DNA from 3 places in the Fusibacter sp. JL298sf-3 genome. Region 1 is predicted to be linked to each of the others. Evidence: riboswitches for the same ligand, from Rfam matches in the RefSeq annotation. Region 1 holds a riboswitch; each other region holds the start of a gene.

Evidence for each region. Region 1 has a riboswitch for cyclic di-GMP ahead of ACR6HW_RS13560 (Cna B-type domain-containing protein). Riboswitches for the same ligand answer to the same signal wherever they lie in the genome.
Region 2: another riboswitch for cyclic di-GMP. It lies ahead of ACR6HW_RS06015 (GspE/PulE family protein); the one in region 1 lies ahead of ACR6HW_RS13560 (Cna B-type domain-containing protein).
Region 3: another riboswitch for cyclic di-GMP. It lies ahead of ACR6HW_RS15165 (hypothetical protein); the one in region 1 lies ahead of ACR6HW_RS13560 (Cna B-type domain-containing protein).

What each region holds. Positions count from the first base shown of each region.
Region 1 is NZ_CM132608.1:2,873,711-2,877,929, forward strand. It holds gene ACR6HW_RS13560 (Cna B-type domain-containing protein) at 1-1,555, opposite strand, end outside; cyclic di-GMP riboswitch class I at 1,584-1,670, opposite strand; gene ACR6HW_RS13565 (M15 family metallopeptidase) at 1,970-2,905, shown strand; gene ACR6HW_RS13570 (DUF5050 domain-containing protein) at 3,067-4,219, shown strand, end outside.
Region 2 is NZ_CM132608.1:1,214,717-1,218,935, reverse strand. It holds gene ACR6HW_RS06030 (aromatic acid exporter family protein) at 183-1,046, shown strand; gene ACR6HW_RS06025 (hemerythrin family protein) at 1,046-1,465, shown strand; gene ACR6HW_RS06020 (prepilin peptidase) at 1,455-2,204, shown strand; cyclic di-GMP riboswitch class I at 2,278-2,362, shown strand; gene ACR6HW_RS06015 (GspE/PulE family protein) at 2,606-4,219, shown strand, end outside.
Region 3 is NZ_CM132608.1:3,172,655-3,176,873, forward strand. It holds gene ACR6HW_RS15150 (response regulator transcription factor) at 1-592, opposite strand, end outside; gene ACR6HW_RS15155 (DUF4342 domain-containing protein) at 729-1,223, opposite strand; gene ACR6HW_RS15160 (UBA domain-containing protein) at 1,246-1,698, opposite strand; gene ACR6HW_RS15165 (hypothetical protein) at 1,919-2,152, opposite strand; cyclic di-GMP riboswitch class I at 2,177-2,262, opposite strand; gene acpS (holo-ACP synthase) at 2,523-2,894, shown strand; gene alr (alanine racemase) at 2,918-4,102, shown strand; gene ACR6HW_RS15180 (hypothetical protein) at 4,199-4,219, shown strand, end outside.

The sequences.
Region 1 (4,219 bases):
ATTCAGGGGCGGTATCGATTTCGTCTGCATAGTAAGTCACCTGACCATTTGCATCGAACTTAGAGTCTTCAATACTGAGTTGGGCGACTTTACTTGCTGTACCGGCACCTGAAACGGTAATGGCGTGAGGGCCGCTGACGAGGTTGCCGCCTGTCGGCGCATCGTAGAGGTTAATGGTAAAGGTGTTGTCACCAGTTACCGGCCCTGTGACCGTTTTGTTAATGGTGAGGGCGACTTCGGTGTTCGGCATAGTGAGGACGACCCAACCGTTGTTTGGTAGTGTCGTTTCGAGTAAACTGCCACGATTGTCTTCATACGGTGTGTATGGGTTGCCTTCATGTACTGTAAATTTCGACTTGGCGCTATCGTTGGTGTAGTGTGTTCCAGCAGACGCCGAGTCTTTAAGTTTGACTTTGATGATAACGGCGTTGACTTTCTCAGTGTCTACAGAAGTGGCGCCTGAGTCCATTGTTTTAAATTCATCTCCCGGGATGGTCCAAGTGAGTTTGCTGCCGTCTTGTGTGACGCCTGTAGGAAGGGCGCCGTCCACTTCAAAAGCGTCTCCGAGAACGTCCTCGATGACGACGTTTGAATAAGTGCCAGACGAGAGCTTTTCAATTGGTTTGACATTGATGTACGGGTCGATAATATCGACGATGATGTCGAGGAGCTCAGAAGCGCCGTCGACAGTGGTGCTGCTACCGTCAGACCAGTATTTGTGGTTGAAAGCATCGCCGCCTCTGTAATAGACAGTATTTGATTCTGTCGGCATGAGGGTGGCAATGGCGTAGGGTGATGTCCCAATTTCAAAACCAATGGTGTAGATGTCGAGGTTGGCGGTGGCGTTTTTCGCCTTCATGGCTTCTTTTACAGTCTCCCAGACGTGGTCACCACTGCTGTTTGCACCGTTTCCACCGCGGTATTCAGTTCCAAACATGTTTTTCTTGTAGTAGTAAGTTGGGTAGCCATCGCTCATAAGGATGATAATTGGTTTGCGAGAGGTGTCGGAACGGTTGGTCATCATTCTGCTGGCGTCTCTGAAAGCGTCCTGTGTAAATGTACCACCATCTGCCTCCAAGTCGTCGATCTTGTTTTCAAGCGTCGTCGCGTTGTTAGTGAAGTCGACGCGGTTGCTGTAATTGGCGTAAGAACTGAACGGCAAAATCGCCACGCGGTTGCCGTCGACACTTAGAATCTTGTCGATAGCCGATTTTGCGGCGTTTTTCATGGAAGTCATTCTGCCGTTGCTGCCCATTGAACCGGAGCGGTCCAGGACCAGTAAGACGTCGATGAGTTCCTGTGGATCGGGATTGTCCAGTTTGAAGTTTTGCCCGAGTGCGGTGAGTTTGATTTCAAAGTTGCCGTCGCCCATGTCGTAAACGGACTTATCGGTAAATACTTGTCCGTCAGAGAGCGCGGTCGGAAGAGGTGTTGGCGCATCGGCGCCAGAATCCGACAATATCGGCGTCAATGCCGCTGCAAAAGACAGTGGCGGCAAGGTGCCGACTATGAGCAGTAAGCTCAATAGAAGGGAAAAGATTTTTTTGGTTCGCATGTAAACACTCCTTTGCCAAAAAATTGATTTTGGCAGTCGGACGATCATCGTGGTAAACCACCTTAGACTCCAGACTTTGCGTCCCAAGCTTTCGCTAGGTTTGCCTTTTTCGTTACATGTAAAATAAGGATAGAGTTTTCTATCGGCATGTGTGTAAGAAATGGAATCCCCCAGTAGTCACAGATGATGTATGTATTGATTGATGGAATGCTTGGTAGGATTATCGGTATGACAATCACTTGTGAAAAACAGATGCCCCCAATTTCTAACTTGTATTTATTATAATACGCAATTTCAGCAAAAGTAAACCTTTGTTATTGATTTCACGATAGGAAAAGTAGATAAATTGGGCTTTTTCCATTATAATATTAAAAGAAATTCAACCTCAATAAAAAGATATGACAGGAGTAAGAGATGACTAGGCAGGAAATTGAAAAAAAGCGTTTTTGGTTTCGCGTGAGGGTACTCACAGTATTGGCACTAATTGTATTAGGAGGGCGATGGGCTTTTAAGGGGATTCAAAGTATGTTGTCAGAAGATGGACAAGTGCCGGCAGTGGCGGAACCCCCTATGGCAGAAGAAGCGCAGCCGGTAGTTGAGACACCGACTGTGGAGGCGGCTTTGCCTTTTGAAGAGGTGCCTTATTACACGTCAGAAAATGCCGAGCGGTATGAGGCATATGCTACGCGTTACCCTGAATACGACGATGCGCGTGTGGTGCGAGAGGTCAACATGAAGCTCGATTACGCATTTTACAGCGACGATGCCATTGAGCCGGCAGCGCAGATGAACACGCTTATGGTACTCTGCAACAAGTTCAATCAAATTCCTGCGGACTACAAAATCGAACAGTTGACTGATGTGCCGGCGTCCTATCATTTGAACGATTCGAAGACCTACAGACTCGACCAAAGAGCTTTAGATGCTTTTGTAGAGATGCACAGTGCGGCAAAAGCCGAGGGCGTGTCCTTGACCATTGTCTCTGCTTACAGGACACATGATTTTCAAAAACGCCTCTACGACAACTATGTGGCACGTAGTGGTAAATCTGAAGCCGATCGCTTTTCTGCGCGTCCGGGACATTCTGAACACGAGACTGGGCTCGCCATAGACCTCAACCAGATTGCCGAGCGGTTTGAAGATACGGAGGCCTTTCGATGGCTTTCTGACAACGCGCACACTTACGGCTATATTTTACGTTACCCAAAGGGACTTGAAGGGGAAACGGGGTATATGTATGAGCCCTGGCACTATCGATTTGTCGGAAGAGAAGTGGCAGAATTTATAAAAACAGAAGACATCACTTTTGACGCGTACCACGCCATGTACCTCGTCAATCCTTCAAAATAATTAAAACCCAGTGACGACGAAATGCCCTCTGTCACCTCGATGGAGGTCATTGCTTCTTCACTGGGTTTTTGTAATTTTCTGAAAAATGTAAGGGTTTAAGATGACGTTTCCGGCGATAATATGTTAAACTATAAAAAAATATTTTTTTATGGGGGATACATATGAAGGGGTATAAATGGCTTGTGATGGTACTTTTGTTGACGTTGGTCGGATGTCGGGGAACTGTTTTAGAAGCGCCTGAAGAAAAACCGTTAGGAGACGAACCCTATGCGGCAATGAACTGGATGCATTTTAAGAAGATGGCAATGGACGACTCGTATTACTATATCTCAGATGATGTTGTACATTCTGAAGAAATGTACCGGCTGAACAAAGTGAAACGCGATGGGACGACGCGAGAAGTGCTGCTGGATACAGGCGTGAGCTTTTTATGGGATAAAGACGACTGGCTGTACTTTGTTGCCCCCTTAGAAGAGGTTGGCGAATACGATAACCCTTATCGCGTTTATAAAATGAAGAAAGACAGCACTGAACTGACGCAAATTGAAAAGGCACCGTCTTCAGCGGCGTATCTCTATGAGGAGAAGCTTTATTATACGGTAGAACTGGATAATGCGCCCTTGAGGAATTTATGTGCTTACAATATTGTTACTGAGGAAAAGCATGTATTTGAAGACATCTACCCAAGAGATTATATGATAATTGGTTCGGGCCTTTACTATATGACTCATGGGTTCGATACACTTTGGTATTTAGATTTAGAGACTTTGGAAAACAAAGTGTTTTCAGATGAGATTGCCACATTTGGTGGTGTATTCAACATCATAGATGATTATTTTTATGCGAACTGGAATCGATACAATCTCGAGACAATGGAAGTGGAGCCTTTAGGCACCGGTGGGCGCGCTGTTCAATACGAAGAAGAGGGTGCCTATCATATATACTACCGAGAGCCAGAAAAGCAAGATATGGACGATTACACCGTATGCTACACCGATTACGTTTCAGGGGAAACTCAGGTGTTTGACGTGCCGCTAATTGTATCTAACAACTATCTGATGCGCATGGAGGACTGGCTTTACTTCCACGCACGTCCAAAAGAAAAAGACAGTGTGTACCATTGGTACCGCATCCAAATTGATGGGAGCGGCCTTGAGAAAGTCGAACTATCTGAAAATGTAGAGCGTAACCAGTCGAAATCACATACGAAAGAGTTTAGTAGTGAGCCCCATGAGACAGTTCCAGAAGGCGCGCTATTAGTTGTAGACGGCGCACCGTACGATATTGAACAGGTTTTGATGCTAACAGAAGCAG
Region 2 (4,219 bases), 1.7 Mb from region 1:
CATACTTATATCCAAATGTTATCCCCAAATATCAAAATTTTATTAAAAATTACCGAAAACTGCGATAAGATATGACGTTTTGTAATGACTTTACATAGGCATAGACAGATGTCGGGGCTATAATGATGAATAGTCTAAAATAAAAAGGATATAAATTAAGAAAGAATAACGAGGAGGCGCAGATGCGAAGAATTAAGTGGACATTGGGGCGAGAGGCCATGTTGTTCGATTCCCCACTATATATTTTAAAAGCTTTTACAGGCGTCTTAACGGCGTATGTGTTGTTTAAGGACCACCCCATTGTGGGGCGAGATATGATTTCTGTTCTCTTTGGGATGATGCTGACACTGGAACCGGTTAACCGGTCGGGGTGCAAGATTGCCTTTGAGCAAATAGAGGCATCGGCAATGGGAGGGCTTGTCACGGCGGTGCTCGTTGCGGCGTTTGGCGTAAACCTCGTCACTGTGCCGCTCTCAGTTGCCCTGACACTTTATTTGGCATTGACCATTAACTGGCGCGCGGTATCCCCGGTGGCGTTTTTTACAGCCATTTATATGACCCAATACCTACAAGTTGGCGCAAATGGAGCACCGAGCATGCCGCTGACTTTTGGCGTGCGCATGTTTGCCCTCTTAGCGGGGATAGCGGTGGCTTTATTTTACAATTACACGTTTTCGATTTTCTTTTATAAAGGCATGCTGAAAAAGCGCATGACCTATGTCACGGAGACTTTAGACGCTATTATGTCGAGGCACAGTGCGCTCGATGGGGTCGACGCCTATCACGAGCAAAAAGCGGACTTGGTGGCAATCCTTGGCGACATCGACGCTTTTGAAGCGCTTTTGAAGGATATGGCCCACCAAAAAAGAAAAGCCGAGCGCGTTAAAGATTACCTAATTCGTATTGACAATATAAGAGATCTGGCGCATTATTATTTAGGAGAGATTATGGAAAAAACAGCGCGTCCTGAAGTGCGACAGTGTAAAGGGGATGTGTCTGCCATTAAAACTATGATGACCCAATATGAAGTCGATAGGAGGCCATAATGAAGTGGGACGTATCGTTGAGTGTCGGTGTAGAGACGCTGGACAAACAGCATCGAGAGCTTATGGAATTAACAGATCAAACGGAGCAGCTGTTTAGGCGCGCTATGGAGGATCCCAATTTGTTTGACGAGGCGCAGGCCTTACTCAAAGGGTTGAAACGGTTTGCAACACAACATTTTTCTGATGAAGAGGCGTATCTTATCTCTGTAAACTACCCCATGTCCGAGGTACACAGTTCACAGCACCGCGGATTTATCGCGTACTTAGAAGAGGTTTCAAGCGAACGGTTATCCCACGCTCCTGAAGAGGTGCTTTTGGAACTCTTTGCGTTTTTATCGACTTGGATTGTGGACCACATTAGAGGCGATGATTTTGAGTACAAGTATTTTGTCGAACAGGTATCAGAAAATGTGGAGTAATTTTCTAGTCATCGGTCTCATCGGCCTTGCGGTGGGATCGTTTTTAAATGTTTGTATTTACAGAATCCCTCAAGGCGTAAGTGTCGTGACCCCGAGAAGTCGTTGTGGCACTTGTGAGACGGTACTGCGGCCGATTGACTTGGTGCCGGTGTTCAGCTGGCTCTGGCTTAAGGGGCGCTGTGCGCACTGCGGGACGCCTGTTTCAGCGCGTTACCTTGGCGTGGAACTTTTGACAAGTGCAGTCTTTCTAGGCATCTTTGCGCGTTTTGGCTTTCAGCTGGCGACGCCTTTTTACTGTCTGCTGTCTGCTTATTTTATAGTCGTCGCTTTTATCGATATCGACCACCACAAAATACACAACAAGAGTGTGCTCATGGGGCTCCTGTTGGCCGTGCCCCTTTGGGTCATGAGTTTTGTCGGTAAAAATCCTTTGTATACAACACCGCTTATGGGACTCGCAGGGAGTTTGGCCGGATTTTTAGTGCTCTATGGGCTGGCGCTGGTTTCCAACAAGACCACAGGCGGCAATGGCCTCGGATATGGTGACGTCAAGTTTTTTCTAGTTGTCGGCGCAGTCCTTGGGGGCGTGTACATATGGGCAGCACTTTGGTTGATGTTTGTTTGTGCCGGTGTCTACGCGGCTTTCAAAAAAGTCGTTTTCAAATCAAGTGAACGGCACTTGGCGTTGGCACCGTTTATTGTGTCGGCGTGTTTAGCGGTTGTGCTTTGGCAAGGCTAATTGGAAAGACACTTATGACAGTAAGGCGTTTATGCAGTTAAATATTTGTTTACAAGAGTATAGAAATATATTATAATAAGTTGGGCAAACTGTTTTGAAAAAACAGGGCGCAAAGCATGAAGTCTAAGGCATGGTGCTATGACGGTTCGGCTGCAGTTTACATACTGCAGCCTTTTTTATTTTCTAAAACTGTTCCCTATAGGTGCGCGTTTATACATAATCGTGTACTGTATCGTTGAGAGTTCACCGATACAGCACATCAAAGGCCTGTTCATTTCTACTTGGTTTAGGGGGCTCTATAAATAGGCGATAAAGAACTTAACAAACATCGATAAAAAATAACTGAGTTCGGCGTCAAATTGCGGTATACTGAATATAGACTATAAAAACTTGGGGGCAATATGAAATTAAAAATGAGACTTGGGGACATCCTCGTTCAAAATGGGGTAATTACAGAAGCCCAGCTGATGCAGGCCTTGGCACTGCAAAAGGATTCGGGACAGAAGCTCGGTGCTGTTCTTATTACACAAGACTGGATTACAGAAGAGCAGCTCTTTGAGGTGCTCGAACAGCAGTACGACATTCCGTATTTAGACATCAATACAATCTATATAGACCCAAAAGTACCAAAGCTGATTAGCGAATCTTTGGCGCGCAAACATTCGCTAATCCCCATTGCACTTGAGAAAAATGTGCTGAAAGTGGCCATGTCCGATCCTTTGGACATCATTGCACTGGATGATATTCGCATTATTACCGGCCTTGAGATACAGCAGGTTATCAGCTCTTCGCTCGATATCGCCAAGGCCATCAACCGCTTTTACGACACCTCTGAAACGGCGGCAAAAGCGGTAGAAGATTATAAAAGTCAAGCGGGCGTTTTAGAAGAAATCAATGACGAAGAAGACGCAGACGTTACCAATGCACCCATGGTGCGCTTGGTCAACAGCATTATTTCGCAAGCGGTGCGTTCGAAAGCCAGTGACATTCACATAGAACCTTTTGAACGCAACGTCCGCATACGCTTTCGCGTCGACGGCGATCTCAGAGAAGTGATGACGCCGGAGAAATCCACCCATGGCGCGTTGGTAACGCGTATTAAAATCATGGGGAAAATGAACATCTCCGAACGTCGACTGCCGCAAGATGGACGCGTAGAAACGACCATAGAGGGCATTCCCATCGATATGCGTATTTCGGTTTTGCCGACGGTCTATGGCGAAAAAGTCGTTATACGACTTCTCGATCGGAGCAGTCTCGTCGTTAAAAAAGACGATTTAGGCTTTACAGCACACAATTTGAGACTGGTGGAGAAAATTATGAAAGTGCCCGAGGGCATTGTTTTGGTCACCGGTCCCACCGGTAGCGGCAAGACGACGACGCTGTATTCGTTCTTAAAAGAGCTGAACAAAGTAAGCAAAAATATCATTACAGTTGAAGACCCCGTAGAGTATCGACTGGAGGGCATCAACCAAGTGCAAGTGAACAACAAAGCGGGTCTGACGTTTGCAGAGGGGTTGCGCTCTATTCTCAGACAAGACCCCGACATCGTTATGGTCGGTGAGATACGCGATGTGGAAACGGCAGAAATTGCCGTTAGAGCGGCAATAACGGGTCATGTGGTTCTCTCGACCATTCATACCAACGATACCATAAGCACCGTTACCCGCTTATCAGATATGGGGATTCCCGAATACTTAATCGCCTCCAGTGTCGTCGGTGTCGTGGCACAACGTCTCGTGAAAAAAATATGCCTAAAGTGTAAAACAGCATATACGCCAAGTGCAGAAGAACAGGCAATGCTCGGACATTCGGTACAGCATCTGTACAAAGGCACTGGGTGCAACGCCTGTAATCAAACGGGGTACTCCGGCAGAACCGCCATACACGAAGTGCTGGTTATGGACCGTGTGATAAAGACCATGGTGACCCGAAATCAGGATGCAGAAACTCTGCTTAAACAGGCCAAGGAAAGTGGTCTGGTTACCTTACAGGAGACGTGTAGGGAACTGGTG
Region 3 (4,219 bases), 300 kb from region 1:
GGATGTAGACGTCGACAATCTTCGTTTCGCCAAAATAGTCGTAGCCCCATACTTTGTCTAAAATTTGTTCGCGGGACAAGGCGATGTTTTTGTTTTCTGTCAAGTAGTGCAACAAGTCGAACTCGGTTTTGGTCAGCTCAATTGGCGTTTCGCCGTAAGCGACGGTGTACTGGTTGTAGTCGACGACGAGATTGCCGGAGACGAAGACGTTGGCGTTTGAAATCGGCGTTTGGCGCACAGTGCGGAAAATGCGGCGGATGCGCGCCAGAAGCTCTTCGATGGCAAAGGGCTTGGTCATGTAATCGTCTGCGCCGAAGTCCAGCCCCATGACTTTATCCATGGTGTCGTCTTTTGCCGTGAGCATAATAATCGGAATCTGTGAGTTGAGACGAATGCGCCTACAGACCTCCATGCCGTTGAGTCCCGGGAGCATAATGTCCAGAACGATGAGATCAAACGGCTCGGCAAGTGCGCGCTCGAGCCCCTCGCGACCGTTGTGTTCTGCTGCCACCTCAAACCCTTCGTGTTTGAGTTCCAGCTCTATAAAACGAGCGATTTTGACATCGTCTTCAATCACTAATATCTTGTGCATATTGCCTCCTAAAGCGTGGATTTAACAGTGGTAAACTGTTTGTATAATGTTATTATACCACGAGAAAGGCGCGGAAAAAGAAAAAAAGCAAGGCGGGCACCTTGCTTCATTTCATTGGGAGGACAAGGCCATGGGATTACGCTCTGCGATCCACTTCTTCTTGTTCCACTTTAACTTCTTCTTCTTGTGGTGCGCCTTTGCTTTCTGAAAACGTCTCGCCGAAGTTTACTTTTTTGCCTTTTTCATCGATGAGGATAAACTTGTAACCGAGTAGGAGCGGAATCAACAAGATGATAAGCGATACCGGGAGTGTGAACAGAATGATGAGGGACGCAATGGTCAAAGGCAAGTCGAGGACTTTGTGTCCCTTTTTACCGATGGTGAACGACGTCTTGTGCATCTTTTTAATAAAGGCGCTGACGTCGTCGAAGAAATCTCTTCTAGGCGCTTGCTTGCGACGCTCACCCTGTGCTTTTTTCTGTTTGTTGTAATTTGTTTTTTGGGAAGACTCGAGTTCGATTAAAGCTTCCACCATGTCCCCGTTGTGTCTTTCCAGGGCGTCTTTTGCTTCTTTGTAGGAAATGTTGGCTCTTTCCATGAGCATATCAATTTTTTCTAAACTTACTGACATAATAACCTCCTTATAAACGTGTTTACGATTTTGTACGTTGTCTCAGCCATTCAGAGACTTCGTTGGTCTTGCCGAACGCGCTCTTTATATACAGCTTAATACCGAAGAAAAACGGCAATGCGATGACGATTAATGAGAACGGCATCAGCCATAAGACGAAGAGCGCTACGAGTAAGAGCGGCACTTCGAAAAGCTGTACGTCATTTTTCTTCCAGATGACTTTGATGTTGAGTGAGAACTCGATGGCTTTGCAGGCTTTCTTCAAGGCCCATTTGGCTTTTTCCTGCCATTCGGGTTCCGGCTTTTCACCTTGAAAAGCGTCGTCAGTTGTGCCGGTGTCGGTTGTGTCGCCTTCGATTTGGATAATGGCTTCGATGACATCGCCGTTCGATGCCTCCAGCGCTGCTTTCGCCGTCGCATAATCGGCTCCGGTTCGTTCAATAACGCGATCGATTTGTTCAAGTGTTATCGACATGTTAACCTCCTTTTTGAGCAGTGTACCGAACTCTTGAACTCATTATAGGCGTTCATGATTAATATGACACTTACAAAAGGTTAAAAAACAGCTAGAATTTATCCAGGGGGCTGATTGACGCCAAAGCACATATTTGGTACGATGTATCTTATTCCTTGGAAAAGCGCGTAAAAAAGCCCCTTGCCACCGGCTAAAGTCCGGCGACTAGAGGCTGATTATGTTAATGTCCCATAAAGAAGAGTTTGAGTTTTTTTAAGGTATCTGAGCGATACTCCTGTCGGTGTACGAGATCGTGGTACCATTCCGCTAAGAAGATGGTCGCCATTTCGTTGCCGTGTTCGGCTTTGGCGATAAAATCACTGAGTACCGTCTCTTTAGGTGGCGCACTGTGGGATTGATACACGTATTCTTCACTGACAAACTGAAAAATCGCTTGTTTGAATTCTGTTGTCATTTTAATGCCTCCATCGTCTTTTGCTTTGGGAGTCTGGCAATCGTAGAGGAAACCTCCTTAGACCCATGACTTTGCGTCATCACCTTTCGGTAATTTTGCCTTTATCTGCTAGGGCAATTTAGCCTTTATCATTATATAATGAACAGTGTATAAACTTCAAGGTTTATCCTTAAAATAAGTCAGAAGTCACAAAGAACCTCTGAAGGTCTTTTGGTGCAATATACCCAAATGATTTCAAACAACACAAAATATTTGGAATTCAAGGTGTATTGAGAGTTCTTTGAATAGAAAGAACACGGCGTAGATTATTAAAAATTTAACACAAAACTATGAAAAATGTGTATAATGTATCTTGTGGAAGGAGTCTGCTATGAAGATAAAAAATGGGGTCGATCTCGTTGAAATCAAGCGAATTGAGGCCTTAATAACGCGTAAGGAACATTTTGTCAGACGCTTTTTTACAGAAAAAGAATGCGCGCTGTTTGAAGAAAAGAACGGGCGCGCAGAGACAATTGCGGCAAATTTTGCGGGAAAGGAAGCCATTGCCAAGGCCTTTGGAACCGGGGTGAGAGGCTTTGATTTAAACGAACTTGAAATCTTACGTGATTCCCTAGGGAAGCCATATGTCACCTTGTATGGCAGGGCTCGGGAGCGCGCAGAAGAAGACGGTTTAAAAGCCATTGAAATTTCACTTTCGCATACTGCAGAACACGCCATTGCATTTGTTATAGCAATATACTAAAATAGGGAGTGAAGAGGTTATATATGGAAGCCAGTGGATTGTTGCGCCCCGTGTGGGCAGAAATAGATTTGGATTGTGTGGCACACAATATGCGCGAGGTGAAACGCGTCGTCGAAGATGGCGTCGCGGTAATGGCGGTGATTAAAGCCGACGGTTACGGTCACGGTGCCGTACACATCGGACAAACGCTGTTGGATAACGGCGCCGACCAATTTGCGGTGGCGACGCTGTCTGAAGCCTTAGCACTTCGCCACGTCTATCGAGACGTTCCGATACTCGTTTTGGGGTACACCCCGGAGGCGTATCTGGAGCAAGCACTCGCTTGCGACATTATGGTGACGCTCTTCACCGAAACTCAAGCGGTCTTTCTGTCTGCACTTGCCGGTAGACTGGGAAAGACGGCACAGGTGCATCTAAAGGTAGATACCGGGATGCGCCGTCTGGGATTTCCCGCAACCGCTGAGACAGTAGAGATTATTTCAAACATAAGTGCATTGCCCTCTATAAAGATAGAAGGGGTATTTACGCACTTTGCCAAAGCTGATGAGGCGGACAAGTCATTTGCCCACGAGCAAGTGAGGCGCTTTTGTTCGGTGACGGATGCTTTAAAGGCACGCGGTATTGATTATGGACGGCTACACGTGTCGAACAGTGCTGGGATTATCGATTTACCCGAGTATCAGTTCGATATGGTGCGCGCCGGCATCATGCTTTACGGTCTATACCCTTCAAAAGCAGTGCGGCGTTCCACAGTCCGACTAAAAGAAGCCATGTCGCTTAAAGCGCGCATCGCTCAAGTCAGGACGATTGAACGCGGCGACGGCGTCAGTTACGGTCATCGCTTTGTCGCCGACAGCACCCGTAAAATAGCCACATTGCCCATTGGGTATGCAGACGGCTTTTCCAGATTGCTGGCAGGGCGCGTACAGGTGTCTGTAGACGGTGTAAAACGCCCGATAGTCGGCACCATCTGCATGGATCAGTGCATGGTGGATGTGACGGATCTCGAAGTGAAGCGAGACGACGAGGTGGTCTTATTCGGTATAACTGAAGGTAACGATATAAGTATTGATGTGTATGCATCGTATTTGGGTACGATTAACTATGAAGTTGTTTGTATGGTTGGAAAACGCGTACCGAGAGTATATTTTCAAAATGCAAGTATTCTACATGTCGAAGATTTTAATTTGATGCATGATTTTTTTTAAAAAATGTGGTATGATAATCTACAAGGCAAGTTAGAACTTGTACACGGAGAAGATAGCGCGGTATGGACATTTAAATGTTTTACTGGGGGTATTTTTATGAAAACACATACGCGCGGT